Regions from separate parts of the Ahrensia sp. 13_GOM-1096m genome, predicted to be linked through region 1. Evidence: riboswitches for the same ligand, from Rfam matches in the RefSeq annotation. Region 1 holds a riboswitch; each other region holds the start of a gene.
The links. Region 1 has a riboswitch for cobalamin ahead of N530_RS0101970 (energy-coupling factor ABC transporter permease). Riboswitches for the same ligand answer to the same signal wherever they lie in the genome.
Positions count from the first base shown of each region.

Region 2: it holds a riboswitch for cobalamin, as region 1 does, so the genes downstream of both, cobU (bifunctional adenosylcobinamide kinase/adenosylcobinamide-phosphate guanylyltransferase) here and N530_RS0101970 (energy-coupling factor ABC transporter permease) in region 1, are expected to answer to the same signal.
Region 3: it holds a riboswitch for cobalamin, as region 1 does, so the genes downstream of both, N530_RS0100455 (DUF1636 domain-containing protein) here and N530_RS0101970 (energy-coupling factor ABC transporter permease) in region 1, are expected to answer to the same signal.

Region 1 is NZ_JIAX01000006.1:334,944-340,129, forward strand. It holds gene N530_RS0101965 (DEAD/DEAH box helicase) at 1-897, shown strand, start outside; gene N530_RS0101970 (energy-coupling factor ABC transporter permease) at 975-1,649, opposite strand; cobalamin riboswitch at 1,678-1,892, opposite strand; gene N530_RS0101975 (3-hydroxyacyl-CoA dehydrogenase NAD-binding domain-containing protein) at 2,009-4,231, opposite strand; gene N530_RS0101980 (acetyl-CoA C-acetyltransferase) at 4,249-5,186, opposite strand, start outside.
Region 2 is NZ_KK211156.1:174,919-180,104, forward strand. It holds gene N530_RS0114615 (DUF922 domain-containing protein) at 1-73, opposite strand, end outside; gene N530_RS18315 (cobyric acid synthase) at 495-1,988, shown strand; cobalamin riboswitch at 2,012-2,234, shown strand; gene cobU (bifunctional adenosylcobinamide kinase/adenosylcobinamide-phosphate guanylyltransferase) at 2,348-2,887, shown strand; gene cobW (cobalamin biosynthesis protein CobW) at 2,891-3,940, shown strand; gene cobN (cobaltochelatase subunit CobN) at 3,947-5,186, shown strand, end outside.
Region 3 is NZ_JIAX01000006.1:17,401-22,586, forward strand. It holds gene N530_RS0100425 (amino acid ABC transporter ATP-binding protein) at 1-273, opposite strand, end outside; gene N530_RS0100430 (amino acid ABC transporter permease) at 270-944, opposite strand; gene N530_RS0100435 (amino acid ABC transporter substrate-binding protein) at 952-1,713, opposite strand; gene N530_RS0100440 (group III truncated hemoglobin) at 1,860-2,309, opposite strand; gene N530_RS0100445 (Rrf2 family transcriptional regulator) at 2,309-2,752, opposite strand; gene N530_RS19155 (hypothetical protein) at 2,860-3,030, shown strand; cobalamin riboswitch at 3,084-3,302, shown strand; gene N530_RS0100455 (DUF1636 domain-containing protein) at 3,405-3,818, shown strand; gene N530_RS0100460 (ABC transporter ATP-binding protein) at 3,815-4,600, shown strand; gene N530_RS0100465 (ABC transporter substrate-binding protein) at 4,602-5,186, shown strand, end outside.

The DNA.
Region 1 (5,186 bases):
CTCAAAAGAATTGCAAAAATGCTTGCTGTGCCACGCACAACGCTTTTGTTCTCTGCAACGATGCCTAAACAGATCAATGATCTGGCTGGCGCATATTTGAATGAGCCGGTTCGAGTACAGGTTTCACCTCCAGGTAAAGCTGCTGATAAGATCACGCAATCTGTGCATCATATTTCAGGACGCTCTAAGGCTGACTTGCTAAAAGATTTGCTAACAGCGAAAGGCGAGGGCTTGTCGCTTGTCTTCTCACGCACAAAACACGGCGCTGAAAAGCTAAAGCGTCATTTGGTTGAACGTGGTTTTGCTGCTGAATCAATTCACGGCAACAAAAGCCAAAATCAGCGCGAACGAGCAATCAAAGATTTCAAATCTGGCAAAGCCCAAGTTTTGGTTGCGACGGATGTTGCAGCACGCGGTATCGATATTTCTGGTGTTTCCCACGTCTTTAACTATGACTTACCGGAAGTTGCAGAAGCTTATGTGCACCGGATCGGCCGTACAGCACGTGCTGGCGCGGAAGGTCAGGCTGTTGCATTGTGTGCACCTGATGAGATTCATCTGCTTCAAGCCATTGAAAAGCTGATGGGCATGAAAATTACGATTGCAAGCGGTGAGGCTCCACCTGCTGGCTTTAAGCCTGAGAAAAAAGGACGTGGCGGAGCGCCAAGCGGTCAGGGTCGCAAACGCTCTGGTGGCGCTCAAGGTCATCGCGGCCGTCGCAGCGTTGCTGACATTGGTGCGCCAGGTAAAAGCGGTGAGCAGGGTGGCGGTGACGCTCAACCTAAAGCAAAAAGCAAAAAGCGCGTAAGCCAAGGTAAACGCTTCAAGGCTGCTGATCCAAATGGCGGTCCTTCACGTTGGGCACGCGGCGAGAAACGCAAAAGCAAAGTTGCTTAATTCTTAAGAATTGAAGACAAATAAAAACCCCGGAAGCCTAAATGGTTTCCGGGGTTTTGTTTTAAGAAAAGTGCAGTTTAAGCCGCTTGGCCTAAACGCTTTGTCAGGAATGGCGTTGCGTCTTTTCCTTTGAGCGATTTTGCTGCAGCCAATACGGCCAGATCAACGAACGGTTCAATAACAACAACCAGCATGTACGCTGCGCCGAATGAAGCAACCGAAGAAATAACGCCGAAGCCTTGGCCGTAAATTGCCCAGAACGCGACCCAGGCTACGATACCCGCCTGATAGGCAGTAGAAAGCGCAAAAGCCTGTTTATAGGTAATGTCCACATAGGCTGTTTTTGGCGCAATGATTTTCTTCGCAAGAGCGCTAATCGCAAACAATGGTACGAGTAATGTTGTCAGGTTGACGGCATACATTGGCAAATCGCTTGGCGCGAACAACATCCCTTGAACCAAAAGACCAAGGGCAAGACCGATGGCAGCAGGGCCAGCACCAAGCATGAGCAATATTGTTGAGCCAAGAATGAAGTGTACTTCTGAAACGCCAACCGCAAAATGTGGAAGCACTTCAAAGAAGATAAACACTGCAAGCGTTGCAACAACAGAGCGAAAAACGAGGCCGGTTACACCACCATCATTTTTGATCGCATCCCATGCGAATTTAAGGCCAACACCAGCAGCAGTCGCAGCTGTCGCGTAAGCAAGAGTCATTTTTGCCGCGTCAACGACACCAGGTTCAATATGCATTTTATATCCTTCTGCACCCATCGTGCGAGTTAGTTTCACTATATCGGGCAGGTCTCCTGACTCACGCTTCACTGCTTGTTGCCGCCTTCCCAAGCTTTCGCTTAGTGGCATAGTGGCAGCAAGCTCAGCGCTTACAGTTGCGAGGGCAGTTACGGATCAGGCCCGCATTGGGTTGTCCCTACCGTATTCCCTTTTAATCCCCTTAGGCTTTGCCGTTCGAGAACCCGATATCAGGACATTATTCGCATATTATACTTTTGACAATTGTCCGTCTGAGACATTCCTTCGCTAAATATGTCAGGCACAAAAAAGCCCCGAAAGCGAAGAGCTTACGGGGCTTTGATTGAAAGTATTACTAATCAAGCAGCTTGATCAGTTTTTTTCGCATAGGGGTCAAACCGCGAATAGAATGTCTCGCCAGCTTTTGCCATATCGGTCAGCAATTTGGGTGCTTTGAACTGCGGTCCATATTTCTTTTGCAGCTTTTTAGACAATGCAACAAATTCCTCAACGCCCATGCCGTCAATGTAAGACAGTGTGCCGCCGGTATATGGTGCAAAACCAAAGGCTAGGATCGAGCCAACATCGGCTTCACGCGGGTCGGTGACAATGCCTTCACCCATGACGCGTGCTGCTTCCAATGCGATAACAACGAGGAAGCGCTGTTTTAGCTCTTCAAAGTCAATGTCATCGGCATTTTGCTGCGGATAAAGCGTTTTGAGTTCAGGCCACAGATGCTTTTTAGCTGGCTTGTCAGGGTAGTCGTAGAACCCTTTGCCGTTTTTGCGCCCATGACGACCATGTGTATCAACCATCGTGTTCACAAGCTCGATATGGCGCGGATCAACCACGCTTTCACCGAGATCTTTAACGGTTTGGTTAAGGATCTTTTGGCTAAGATCAATCGCTGTTTCATCGTTTAGCGCCAGCGGGCCAATTGGCATGCCAGCCAATTTAGCAGCATTTTCAATCATTGCTGGTGGAACGCCTTCGGCAAGCATATTGTAAGCTTCAGACATGTATTTCAGCACACAGCGATTGACGTAGAAACCGCGTGTATCGTTGACAACGATTGGCGTTTTCTTGATTGCGCGAACGAAATCCATCGCAACAGCCAGCGCTTTATCACCTGTTTTCTTACCCATAATGATTTCAACAAGCATCATCTTGTCGACAGGTGAGAAAAAGTGAATGCCGATAAAATTCTTGGCGCGTTTTGAATTTTTCGCCAGATCAGTAATCGGAATAGTCGATGTGTTTGACGCAAAGATTGCTGTCGCTTTCATGGTGTCTTCGGCAGCTTCTGTCGCAGCTTTTTTCACGGCAGAATCTTCAAACACCGCTTCGACGACAAGGTCACAACCATCAAAGTCCGCATAATCTGCCGTTGGCGTGATAAGCGAGAGGAGCTGATCTTTTTGCTCCTGTGTCGCACGGCCTTTTTGCATGGCTTTGGTGATCAAGTCTTCAGAATGCGCTTTGCCTTTTTCTGCAGCTTCCATGTTGCGGTCAAGAAGCACAACAGGAATGCCTGCTTTCGCCGTTACATATGCAATGCCAGCACCCATAAAGCCTGCACCAAGAATACCAATTTTCTTGAACTTCGTATCCGGTACACCTTCAGGGCGGCGGGCGCCTTTGTTAAGCTCTTGCATAGAAACAAACAGCGAGCGGATCATCATGCCAGCTTCTGTCGTTTGCAAGACTTGTGTGAAGTAACGCTGCTCAATTTTAAGCGCTAGATCGAACGGCACAAGCAGGCCTTCATAAACACATTTCAGGATCGCTTGAGCGCCCGGATAGTTCATGTGAGTTTCGCGGCGAAGGATAGCCGATGCGGCAGGCCAAAGTTGAGCGCCAGCAGGTGAGTAGATTTGACCGCCTGGCAATCTAAAGCCTTTTTCATCCCATGGCTGAACCGGTTTCAAACCATCAATAATCATCTGTTTTGCAGCAGAGATCAGGTCGCTTGCAGGAACAACTTGGTGCACAAGGCCCATTGCTTTGGCACGTGATGGTTTCAGGTTTTGGCCTGTTGTCATCATTTGAAGCGCGTCTTGAGCGTTGACCAAGCGAGGAACGCGCTGTGTGCCGCCAGCACCTGGGAAAATGCCAATTTTAACTTCCGGCAATGCCAGTTTCACTTTTGGTGAGTCGGATGCAACACGGCCGTGACACGCAAGAGAAAGCTCTAACGCGCCGCCCATGCAAACGCCGTTTATGGCTGAAACCCAAGGTTTGCCGCTTGTCTCCAACTTACGGAAGATACGGCTCATCTCGCCTGCACGGTCAAACAGCTTTTGCGTGCCAGCTTCATTGTCGCCGCTCGCTTTAGCTTCTTGTATCGTGTCAAACATCTGTTTGAGCAGCGTGATATCCGCACCACCAGAAAAAGAACCATCTTTACCGGATGTGAAAACTGCGCCGCGGATACCATCATCTGCGGTTACCTGATCAATAATTTTGTCAAGTTCGACCATCGCCTCTTCGGTGAAGACGTTCAAAGACTTGTCAGGCATGTCCCAAGTTACGAGCGCAATGCTGTCTGCATCCGTTTCGACTGTGAAATTTTTATATGTCATAGTGTCTCTCCCAGCCCTTAAACACGTTCAATAATAGTTGCAGTGCCCATGCCTGCGCCAATGCACAGAGTAATAAGCGCTGTGCTTTTGTCGCGCCGTTCCAGCTCATCCAGAACAGTGCCGAGGATCATCGCGCCAGTTGCACCCAGTGGATGCCCCATCGCAATCGCGCCACCAGCAACGTTCATTTTGCTATGGTCGATTTTAAATGCCTGCATGTAGCGAAGAACAACGGCAGCAAAAGCCTCGTTAAGCTCAAACAAATCAATATCATCGATTGTCATCTTAGCTTTTTTCAAAAGCTTCTCAGTCACATCAACAGGACCTGTCAGCATCAATGTCGGATCAGAACCGATATTGGCAAAGGCTTTGATCTTCGCGCGTGGCGCTTTGCCGATCATTTTAGCTGCTTTTTTCGAGCCAAGCAGAACGCCAGCAGCACCATCAACAATACCTGATGAGTTGCCTGCATGGTGAACATAGTTGATACGTTCAATTTCTGGGTGTCCAGCAATACCAACAGCATCAAAACCGCCCATTTCGCCTTGCATAACAAAGCTTGGGTTTAACTGGCCAAGAGACTGCATGTCTGTGCTTGGACGCATATGTTCGTCTGTCGCCAAAATTGTCAGGCCGTTCTGGTCTTTGACCGGAATGACAGAGTTTTTAAAGTGACCTTTTTCCCAGCTTTCCGCAGAACGCCTTTGGCTTTCTACTGCATAGGCATCCACATCATCGCGGCTAAAGCCGTATTTGGTGGCGATCAAGTCAGCAGAAACACCTTGCGGCATAAAGAATGCAGGGATGTTAACCGAAGGGTCCATATACCAAGCGCCGCCAGATGCGCCCATGCCAACGCGTGACATGCTTTCAACGCCGCCAGCGATAACAATATCATCGGCACCTTGCGCAATTTTAGCAGCGCCAAAATTCACAGCATCGAGGCCGGATGCAC
Region 2 (5,186 bases), on a different contig from region 1:
CGAAAAGTGACGTAAGGGCAATAAAAATACAGCCTTTGCGCAATGTTGGCTTCACTGCCATGAAAGTGATCATCGAAGCTCCTTTGATTCTTCAAGAGCATTCAGCACTTGCCGGTCAATATCAATGCAAGAATTGCATGATGTGGCTTTGAACGCGGAAATCGTTAACAAGTGTAAACAAAAAAAGTCATAAAAAGTGCAAAATTTAGACTTGGTTAAGGTCTCAATAACTTCGTGGTAACGATGTGTGTTTATAGATGTGAGGCAAGGCGTTCAATACAGCCTGCTCCGGATCAGGTACTGCGTACCGGAGAGAATTTCGCCACAGCGTATTTGTGGTAAGTTTTGAGTACTAACCGCATTGCAACACATAGTTGCAATGCGGTTTTTTACTTTAAATGAGGCTTACACGAAATTTGCGTGACGCAGCGTCATCTCTAGGGCGTTATATATTTACGCTTTTCGCTCATGATAAATTGAGCTACGCGATTATCATGACACTTTCTATTATGTTGCAGGGTACAGGCTCGGATGTTGGCAAGACCGTATTGGTTGCTGGCCTTTGTCGTGCGCTTAAAAATCGCGGCATGAAAGTTCGTCCCTTTAAGCCGCAAAACATGTCGAACAATGCAGCTGTTGCCGATGATGGCGGTGAAATCGGGCGAGCGCAGTGGTTGCAAGCGCTGGCGTGCGGTGTCGCGCCCAGTATTCACATGAACCCCGTATTGTTAAAGCCGCAATCGGATGTTGGCAGTCAAGTCGTTGTGCACGGTAAGGTAACTGGAAGCGCAAAGGGGCGGGATTATCAAAAACTAAAGCCCAAATTACTCGGCGCCGTTCTGGATAGTTTTGAGACACTCAAACAACAAGCAGACATTGTTGTTGTCGAAGGTGCAGGTTCACCAGCCGAAATCAATTTACGCGCTGGAGACATTGCCAATATGGGGTTTGCGACGCGCGCAAATGTACCTGTTATATTGGTTGGCGATGTTGATCGGGGCGGCGTGATTGCTTCGCTCGTGGGAACACACACAATTTTACCAGATCAAGACCGCGCTATGATCGCAGGTTTTCTTATCAATAAGTTTCGCGGCGATGTTTCGCTGTTTGATGATGGTTTAACGGCCATCACTGAATTTACAGGTTGGCGCGGATTTGGTGTTGTGCCCTGGCTTGCAGAGGCTGGAAAGCTGCCAGCGGAAGATTCTGTGGCGCTGGAGACATTGGTGCGGGCGGCATCCGGCAAGGCGCTGCAAGTTGCGGTGCTGGTCACGGACCGTATTTCCAACTTTGATGATTTTGATCCGCTGATTGCCGAGGATGATGTGGATGTTCATTTCATTCGCAAGGGTGAGGCCATTCCTGCCGACGCGCAAATCGTTATCTTGCCCGGTTCTAAATCAACTATCGCTGATTTGGCTTGTCTGCGCGCAAATGGATGGGATGTTCAATTATATGCGCACGCAAAGCGCGGCGGGCATATTGTTGGTATTTGCGGCGGCTATCAAATGCTCGGGCTGAAGATTGCTGATCCCAATGGTATTGAGGGCGCTGCTTGCACCATTGATGGGCTTGGCTTGTTGGATATTGAAACGATCATGTTGCCAAAGAAGAATGTGCGCAATGTAAGTGCACATAGTCCGGTTTTTGACGTGCCACTGACGGGTTATGAAATTCATATTGGTGAAACGTCTGGTGCAGATTGTCAGCGCCCGACAAGCATAATCGACGGACGTGCCGATGGCGCTATGAGTGCGGACGGAAAGATCATGGGTACTTATCTTCATGGTTTTTTTGATAATGGTGCGTTTCGGCGTGCTTGGCTTGCGAGCTTCGGTATTGCTTCGGCTGGCGGCAACCATTTGGACCGTGTTGAAGCGACGCTTGATGATCTTGCAGAACGCTTGGAACAATTACTGGATATTGATGCGATGCTGGCTGTTGCCAAACGCTATGAACAGAAAACTGCCTTAGCCTCTTCAATTTGATTGACGTTGCTTGCAACAAAGACCTAATGTTGGCGTGCAATGGTTCTAAAAATGCTTATGCATTTTTGGATGAAAAGGGAATGTGACAGGCGAACCCAAATCGGGCGCCTTTATCACTGCCGACCCCGCGACTGTAGAATGGTAAGCACACCGCGTCTTTATGAGACACCACTGGGATAGCCCGGGAAGGTAGATGTGCCGGATAAACCATGAGCCAGGAGACCTGCCTTTGCGATTGATCTGATAGGGCGGGCGTCCTGTGTCGGGCCAGATGTGTAGGCAGTTGGTTTGTGCTGGCAGTCTTCACCTTTAGGTTCGTTCAATGCGCTTGCTATGAAACGCAATGAGATGAACCGGACATGAGCGCAGCTTCTAATTTTGAGACAAAGGGCCGAGTAACGCTTGTTTTGGGCGGTGCGCGCTCGGGTAAATCGACATTTGCCGAAAATCTCGTCTTAAAGAGTGGTCTTTCACCTCATTATATTGCGACGGCGCAAATCTGGGACGATGAAATGCGTGCGCGCATTGATATGCACAAAGAGCGGCGAACCACTGGCTGGACCAACATTGAAGCACCTGATGATCTGGAATCTGCACTGCTAGAGGCGGATGGTGAAAGTCATATCATTCTTGTGGATTGCCTCACCTTATGGGTGACCAACCTTATGATGGGACAAGCCGATGTTGCGGCGCGTTCGCAAAAATTGCGCTCAGCATTGAGCGACATGAAAGCGCCGGTCGTGCTGGTCAGCAATGAGGTTGGGCTGGGCATTGTGCCTGAAAACGACATGGCGCGCGCGTTTCGCGATCACGCTGGACGACTACACCAAGAAATAGCCGCTATGGCGGATGAAGTTTATTTTATCGCAGCGGGATTACCGCTGAAAATGAAGGGCTAAACTATGTTGAACGCAAAAATTCCTGCCACCGTGATTACTGGCTTTTTGGGCGCAGGCAAAACAACAATGATCCGCAATCTGCTGCAAAACGCTAATGGCAAGCGCATTGCGCTGATTATCAATGAATTTGGTGATCTTGGCGTTGACGGCGATGTGCTGAAAGGCTGCGGCATCGATACATGCACCGAAGATGACATTGTTGAGCTTAACAATGGTTGTATCTGCTGTACCGTTGCGGACGATTTTATTCCAACAATGGAAAAATTGTTGGAACGCGAAAACCGCCCTGATCACATTATCATTGAAACGTCTGGTCTGGCGCTGCCACAGCCGCTTGTAGCAGCCTTTAACTGGCCTGAAATCAAAACGCAGGTCACCGTCGATGGTGTTATCACCGTGATTGATGCTGCTGCTGTATCTGAAGGGCGTTTTGCGCATGACCATGATAAGTTGGATGCACAACGTGCCGCTGACGAAGAGCTAGATCATGAAAGCCCGCTTGAAGAATTGTTCGAAGACCAAATTCGTGCAGCAGACATGATCGTGTTGAATAAATCAGACTTGATTGATGCTGACCGTCTTGAGGCTGTGAAGGCCATTGTTCAAAGCCAAACAGATCGCGCGCTCAAAATCGTGTCTGCTAAACATGGCGAACTGCCAATCGAAGTGCTGCTTGGACTTGGTTCGGCGACAGAAGGCGAGATTGAAAACCGTAAGTCTCATCATGAAATTCACCATGCTGATGGTCATGAGCACGACCATGATGAGTTTGAAAGCTTTGTTGTTGAGACAGGCGAAATTGCCGATACGGAAAAGTTTATTGCTGGGCTTAAAACAATCATTGCGGCTCATGATGTGCTTCGATTGAAAGGTTTCTGTGCTGTTCCGGGCAAGCCGATGCGTTTGGTTGTTCAAGCTGTTGGGCAGCGTATTGAGACTTATTTTGATCGTGCTTGGCAGGCAGGCGAAACGCCTTCATCACGTTTGGTGGTGATTGGTTTGCACGATCTGGATCAGGCCGCAATTGCTGCCGAAATCAAAGCTGCGGTTTAATCCAACATGCATTTATTGCTGGCGCAAAAAGGCTCGCTAACGGATGGCGATGGGGATGCGATTGATCTTGGTCAATCGCCCGCAGATATTTGCTTTTTATCTTCTGCTGATACCGAGCTTGCGAGCCTTGCGGAAGCTGCAGATGCGACCGCGTGCGATAATCTTCGATTAGCCAATATGCTTCAACTCAAGCATCCAATGTCGATTGATGCATGGATGGAGCGAACGGGCAATAAAGCAAAGCTTATCGTTGCGCGTCTTCTTGGCGGGAAAACCTATTGGAATTATGGTGTTGAAGCGCTGATGATGGCGGCGCAGCAACATGGCGTTCGCATCGCTCTATTGCCCGGCGATGATAAGCCAGATGCTGAACTTGCTGATTTGTCGACTATTTCCGTTTCCGATTATTGGGCGCTGTGGCAGTTTCTTGTGCAGGGCGGGGCATCGAATGCGCAAAGCTTTTTAGGTGCTTGCCATTCAATCGTGGATGGTCAGCCGATTGATGAAGAAGCGCGTCCATTGCTCAAAGCGGGTCTATTTGGCGCGCTTTATACAAGCAAGCAAGATCAACCGACTGCTGCAATTATCTTCTATCGTGCCTTGTTACAATCGGGGCAAACGGCACCCATTCATGCGCTTTGTACAGCACTGCAAGAACGCGGTGTTCGCCCACTGCCAATCTATATATCCAGCCTTAAGGACGAGGTGAGCGTTGCGACTGTTGCGCAATTGTTTGAAAAGCACGAGCCGGATGTTGTTTTAAACGCGACCGGATTTGCGGTTTCTACGCCCGGTGCCGACCGCAAGAAAACGGTGCTTGAATCCACAGGCGCGCCAGTGCTTCAGGTTGTGCTCTCAAGCTCAGATGAGGCAACATGGGATGCTTCTACCCAAGGGTTAAATTCACGCGATTTGGCGATGAATGTTGCCCTGCCTGAGGTCGATGGGCGTGTGTTGTCGCGGGCTATTTCTTTCAAATCTGCCGACGCGTTTAATGAGCGTGTGGAATGCAATATTGTTGCTCATAAGCCGGTTGCTGACCGTGTTGATTTTGTTGCTGATCTTGCGGCCAATTGGGCGCGGCTCAAGCGCACTCAAAACGTAGACAAACACATCGCCATTGTGTTGGCGAACTACCCCAACCGTGATGGGCGCCTCGCCAATGGTGTCGGCCTTGATACGCCCGCTGGAACTGTTGAGGTGCTGCGCGCAATGCGTGATGCGGGGTATAATGTTGGTGATATAC
Region 3 (5,186 bases), 320 kb from region 1:
AAGAGCATAGTTTTGAAACACGAAAGCGGTGCTGCGTTGTAAAGCAAGAATATCTGATTTTGTGGCTTTCTTGGCATCGACTTGAAGATTGTCGATTTGAATTTGCCCGCTTTGGGGCCTGTCGAGAAAATTAATGCAGCGCAATAAGGTGGATTTACCCGTACCGGACGGGCCAATAATCACAACGCGTTCGCCATCTGCAATATCCAGATCAATTTCGTTCAGCACAGTTGTTTTATCAAAACGCTTTGTCAGCCCGCGAATGCTAATCATCGTGCATAAGCCTTGTTAAGAGAAATCTCCAACCGCTTTTGTCCTTGGCTTAAAACCTCGACCATAATCCAATAGATAACGGCAACCACGAGGAAGGCTTCGAAATATAAAAAGCTGCTGGCGGCCTCTTTTTGCGCAGCACCCATCATCTCTGTGACGCCCAATGTAAACGCGAGAGATGTGCTCTTAATCATATCAATAAAATAGTTGATCAGTGTCGGTGAGGCGACACGTGCTGCTTGCGGCAGAATAATCCGGCGCATCATCTGGGCTTGAGTCATGCCAACCGAATGAGCAGCTTCCCATTGGCTGCGGTCCACACCGGTAATTGCCGCGCGAATGCTTTCAGCCATATAGGCAGAAAAATGCAGCGTCAGGCCCAAAATTGCGGCTGTAACGCCGTTGATTTGCGTCAAAACTGACAGCACTTGCGGTAAGCCGTAATAGAACAAAAACAATTGTACCAGCAGCGGTGTGCCGCGGAAAAAGCTGATGAAGAAAACGACAAACCAATCAAGAACCGGAACTTTGACCACACGCTCTACCGCCAACAAAATAGCCAAGGCAAGCGCGAGTACCATGCTGGCGGCTGCGATGCCGATAGTGATGGGCACATAGCCCAAAATCACCGGCACCAATTCGAACATGTAGTAAAGATCCAGTCCTTGCATATTTAGTCTACTCTTCTAGGCGGGTAATGTCTGTGCCAAACCATTTCATTGAAATTTCGCTCAACGTACCATTTTCGCTTAAGGTTGTCAGTGCAGCATCGACCTTATCGTGAAGTGCTTTGCCCTGTTCTGTTTTGGCAAAGGGAAGGGCGTTGCGCAATTCAGAAAATGGCTTGCCGGATAGGGCCAAAGGCAAAGGGCTTTCTTTGATAAGCTGTGCGGATGAGACACGGTCCATGACGAAGGCATCAACACGGCCAAGCGCTACGTCTTGAGCAATGTTGGATTCATAGGTGCGAATATTGATTTCGTCTGCATAGGGCAGTTCTTTGAGCAGCTCTTCAAAGTTCGAACCAAGATTTACCGCGACGGATTTACCGCGCAAATCTTCGACACCATTGATCACATCATTGCCGCGCTTGACGACAACTTGTGCGCCATCAATTACATAAGCTTGGCTGAATTCAAACTTGGCTTCGCGCTCTGGCGTAATGGTAATCTGGTTGGCGATTGTATCAATCCGGCCAACATCAAGCGCACCAATAAGACCGGAAAATGACATTGTTTCAAACGCGATTTCTAATCCGGCTTCTTTGCCAACGGCGTTCATCACGTCGACTTCAAAACCTTGAAGCTCACCCTTTTGAACAAAGGTAAAGGGAAAATAGCCGCCGGACATGCCAACGCGTAGTGTTTTAGCGTCATCAGCAAAGGCGGACGTTGCCATTAAAACGGCAATCGCTGCCGCAGCTCCTAATTTCTTCAACATCGAATTATCCTTATGAGTAGAGACCGCCCACAGTAAGGTCTGTTGTGCTGTGAAATGCCAGACTATGCGCAAGCTGTTTGTTTTAGTAGGGTGGCATATAGGTATTCGTTGCGGGCTGTAAAACCAGCATAGAGAAGAAAGTTACATCATGTGTTTCGCGTGGGGATCTCAAGGTGCCCAAACATAGCGAGCTTGAGACTTTCTGCAATGCGTTCTGCACGCTCCATGAAATAGCCGATTGCCTCCTGTGATGGTGCTGTCTCTTCCAAGGTGCTGCGAAAAAGCATGAGCCATCTGTCAAAATGTTCCGGTGATATGCCGCTTAATTTTTGATGCGCCGGAACGGGCCTGCCGGAATAGCTTCCGGAATTTAGTGCAACGGATGACCAGAATTGCTTCATCTTTGTTAGGTGTGGGCCCCAATCACCTGTGATCTCGGCGGCAAATATAGGTCCCAATATTTCGTCTTTGCGAATGCGATTATAAAAGCTCTCCACAAGCAGTGAAATATAATCCTCATCGATGCCCAAAGAGCTAGCGCGGGCCTGAATCTCTGCACGCCGCTCTGCTGCCGTTTTGTGAACATAAGTTTGCATCAGGCAATCTCCTGAAAAAGTAGTTGCTTTAAATCATCATTGCCTTCGACGAGGTCTGCAATGTTGTAGTCATCAAGCACAGCTAGAAAAGCTAGTACCGCATTGTTGAGAACGTTCTTTAATTTGCAGGAGGGCGTAATAACGCATTTGTTGCATTTGCCGCCTTGGTGGCATTCAGCGACGGCGAAATCTGCTTCAATACTGCGCACGACATTACCGATGATAATTTGCTCGGCGGGTAGTTTTAGCTTTAGGCCGCCTGAGCGTCCGCGCACACTATGCACAAAGCCAGCTTTGCCGGTCAGATAGGCAACTTTGATCATGTGATTGTTGGATATTTCAAAATAATCGGCAATCTCGCGGATGGTGCAAAGCCGATCATTATTAACGGCAAGATACATCAGCTGCCGCAAGGCGTAATCGGTTTGAACATTCAGTCGCATAATGACATCCTATAAAGAAGTATATAATATATTGCTTTTAAGCTCGCTGCAAGCTATGACTATGAAAATCTTCATGAAGTTCGTGAAAACCAATAGGTGGAACTGCGATGACACAATTAGGCCAAATGCTACTTAATGCCTTTCTGTACCCAGGCGATCTCGTGCGACGTAAGATTGGTATGACTGTCGAAGAAGACGGCGGTATGTTGAGATCAATTGTTAATATGATCGTGTGGGGCACATTGGTTTTGCTCGTCTGGTTTCAGTTCTTCGCATAATCGCAAACAAAGCGACATCTGCTTAAAAATCACTTGTCGCCAAACGGATATTCTGACAGAACTCTTTATATGGTTCTGCGTACCCTTAAACGGGGAGCAGATTAAAAGGGAACATGGTGAGGTGTAGCCAACAGGCGCTAAATCCATGACTGCCCCCGCAACTGTGAGCGGTGAGTAACCTTGAGTTTGACCACTGAAACAAATGTTTCGGGAAGGTTCGAGGGAGCTGAGACCCGCAAGTCAGGAGACCTGCCATGTCAGATCAATTCAACCTGGGCGGGGTGTCCCAGCAAGGAGCATGGACATGTATAGCCGGTTCACCGGATCATCGTCAGTGATTACTTGCGCGCCTCCTGCTCATTGCGGAGGGCATCATGGCCCATTCAAAAAAATCAAATCATCGCATTACCGTTTGTGTCTCATGTAGACATAAAAATACAGATTGCCGGCCGGGCTACGAGCTAATTGAGCAATTGCGTAAAGCTATTGACGCTGCAGGCGATGCTGTATGTGAGGATTTTTCTGTTTCAGGTGTTGCCTGTATGGCGGGTTGTAGCCGCCCATGCACGGTCGCCTATCACGGTTCGAAAAAAGCGACTTATCTTTTTGGCGATATAGATCCCAATGAAGATATCGACGACCTTATCGCATTCGCAAATCAATACGCACATCTACAAGATGGATGGTGTTCTTCTACCGATAGGCCCGGCAAATTGCGCCATTCTACACTGGCGCGTGTGCCAGCGGCCATGATTGCGAATGAAGAGATGGAACAGGTTTTACAATGAGCGCAGCAAAGCTGAACGTAATGAATGCGTGCTGGAATACACGCAGCGGCGACCCAATTTTAAAGCCGCTCTCTTTAAGCTTGAATGCTGGGCGCGTCATGGGTGTTGTTGGCGCTAATGGCGCAGGTAAGTCCACATTTCTGCGCTTGCTGTATCGCTACCTAAAACCGTCGCAAGGGTCTATCGAGATTGATGGGCGTGACATCTGGTCATTGTCACCAAGGCTGGTTGCTCAAAATGTTGCGGCCGTTTTGCAAGAGCAGCCGACAGACTTTGCGCTGACGGTAAAAGAGATCGTTGAATTGGGGCGCACGCCATATCGCAGCGTATTATCAACGAAGAGCGAAAATGACTCTACCATTATAGATTCAGCACTGCGTAAACTTGAACTTTCGGAGTTCGCAAGTCGTCGCTTTGGCACTTTGTCAGGCGGTGAACGTCAACGCGCAATGGTGGCCAGAGCGCTCGCGCAAGAGCCAAGCCTGCTTATCCTTGATGAGCCTACCAATCACCTCGACATTAGGCATCAGTTAGAAATCATAGAGCTCATTCGCGATCTGGATATGACCATTGTTACCAGCTTACATGATTTGAACATGGCGGCAGGTGTCTGCGACGAGATTTTGCTTCTAAAGCAAGGTTCTGTACTTGCATTCGGGCCGCCTCAAACGGTGCTGACCAATCAATCGGTTTCCTATGCATTTAATGTTTCTGCACAATCCGAAAAGCTCATGCCTACCGATCGTCTTCATTTTACTTACACATTGATGGGAAGAACCTGACATGAATAAAACTGTACTCAGCCTTGCCGTATTGGCATTCACTTCAGCGGCCGCAATCGCCGAAACGACCGTTCAAAGTTGTAACCGCACGGTTACTTTTGATGCGGCACCAAAGCGCGCAGTTTCACATGATGTCAATTTGACCGAAATGATGTTGGTGCTGGGCCTTGCAGATCGTATGGTCGGTTATTCAGGTATTTCCGGCTGGACAAAGTTGGATGAAGAAATGCGGGCTGGCGTTAAAGAATTGCCCGAGCTTGCAAAGAAATATCCAACAAAAGAAGTCCTTATAGGCGCTGAAGCGGACTTCCTTTTCGCTGGTTGGAACTACGGCATGAAGGTTGGCGGTGAAGTGACGCCAGACACGCTGGAGCCATTCGGCATCAAGGTCTACGAGTTGACAGAGAGCTGCATTCATATCGGTGAAAAACCGAAAGTATCTATGGATGACATGTATAATGACTTGCTCAATCTCGGTAAAATTTTCGAGGTAGAAGAGCGCACACAAGAGCTTGTGGACGGCTATAAATCTGAACTTGAGGCAATTACCAAAACCTTGAAACAGGGTGCCACACCACCGCGCGTA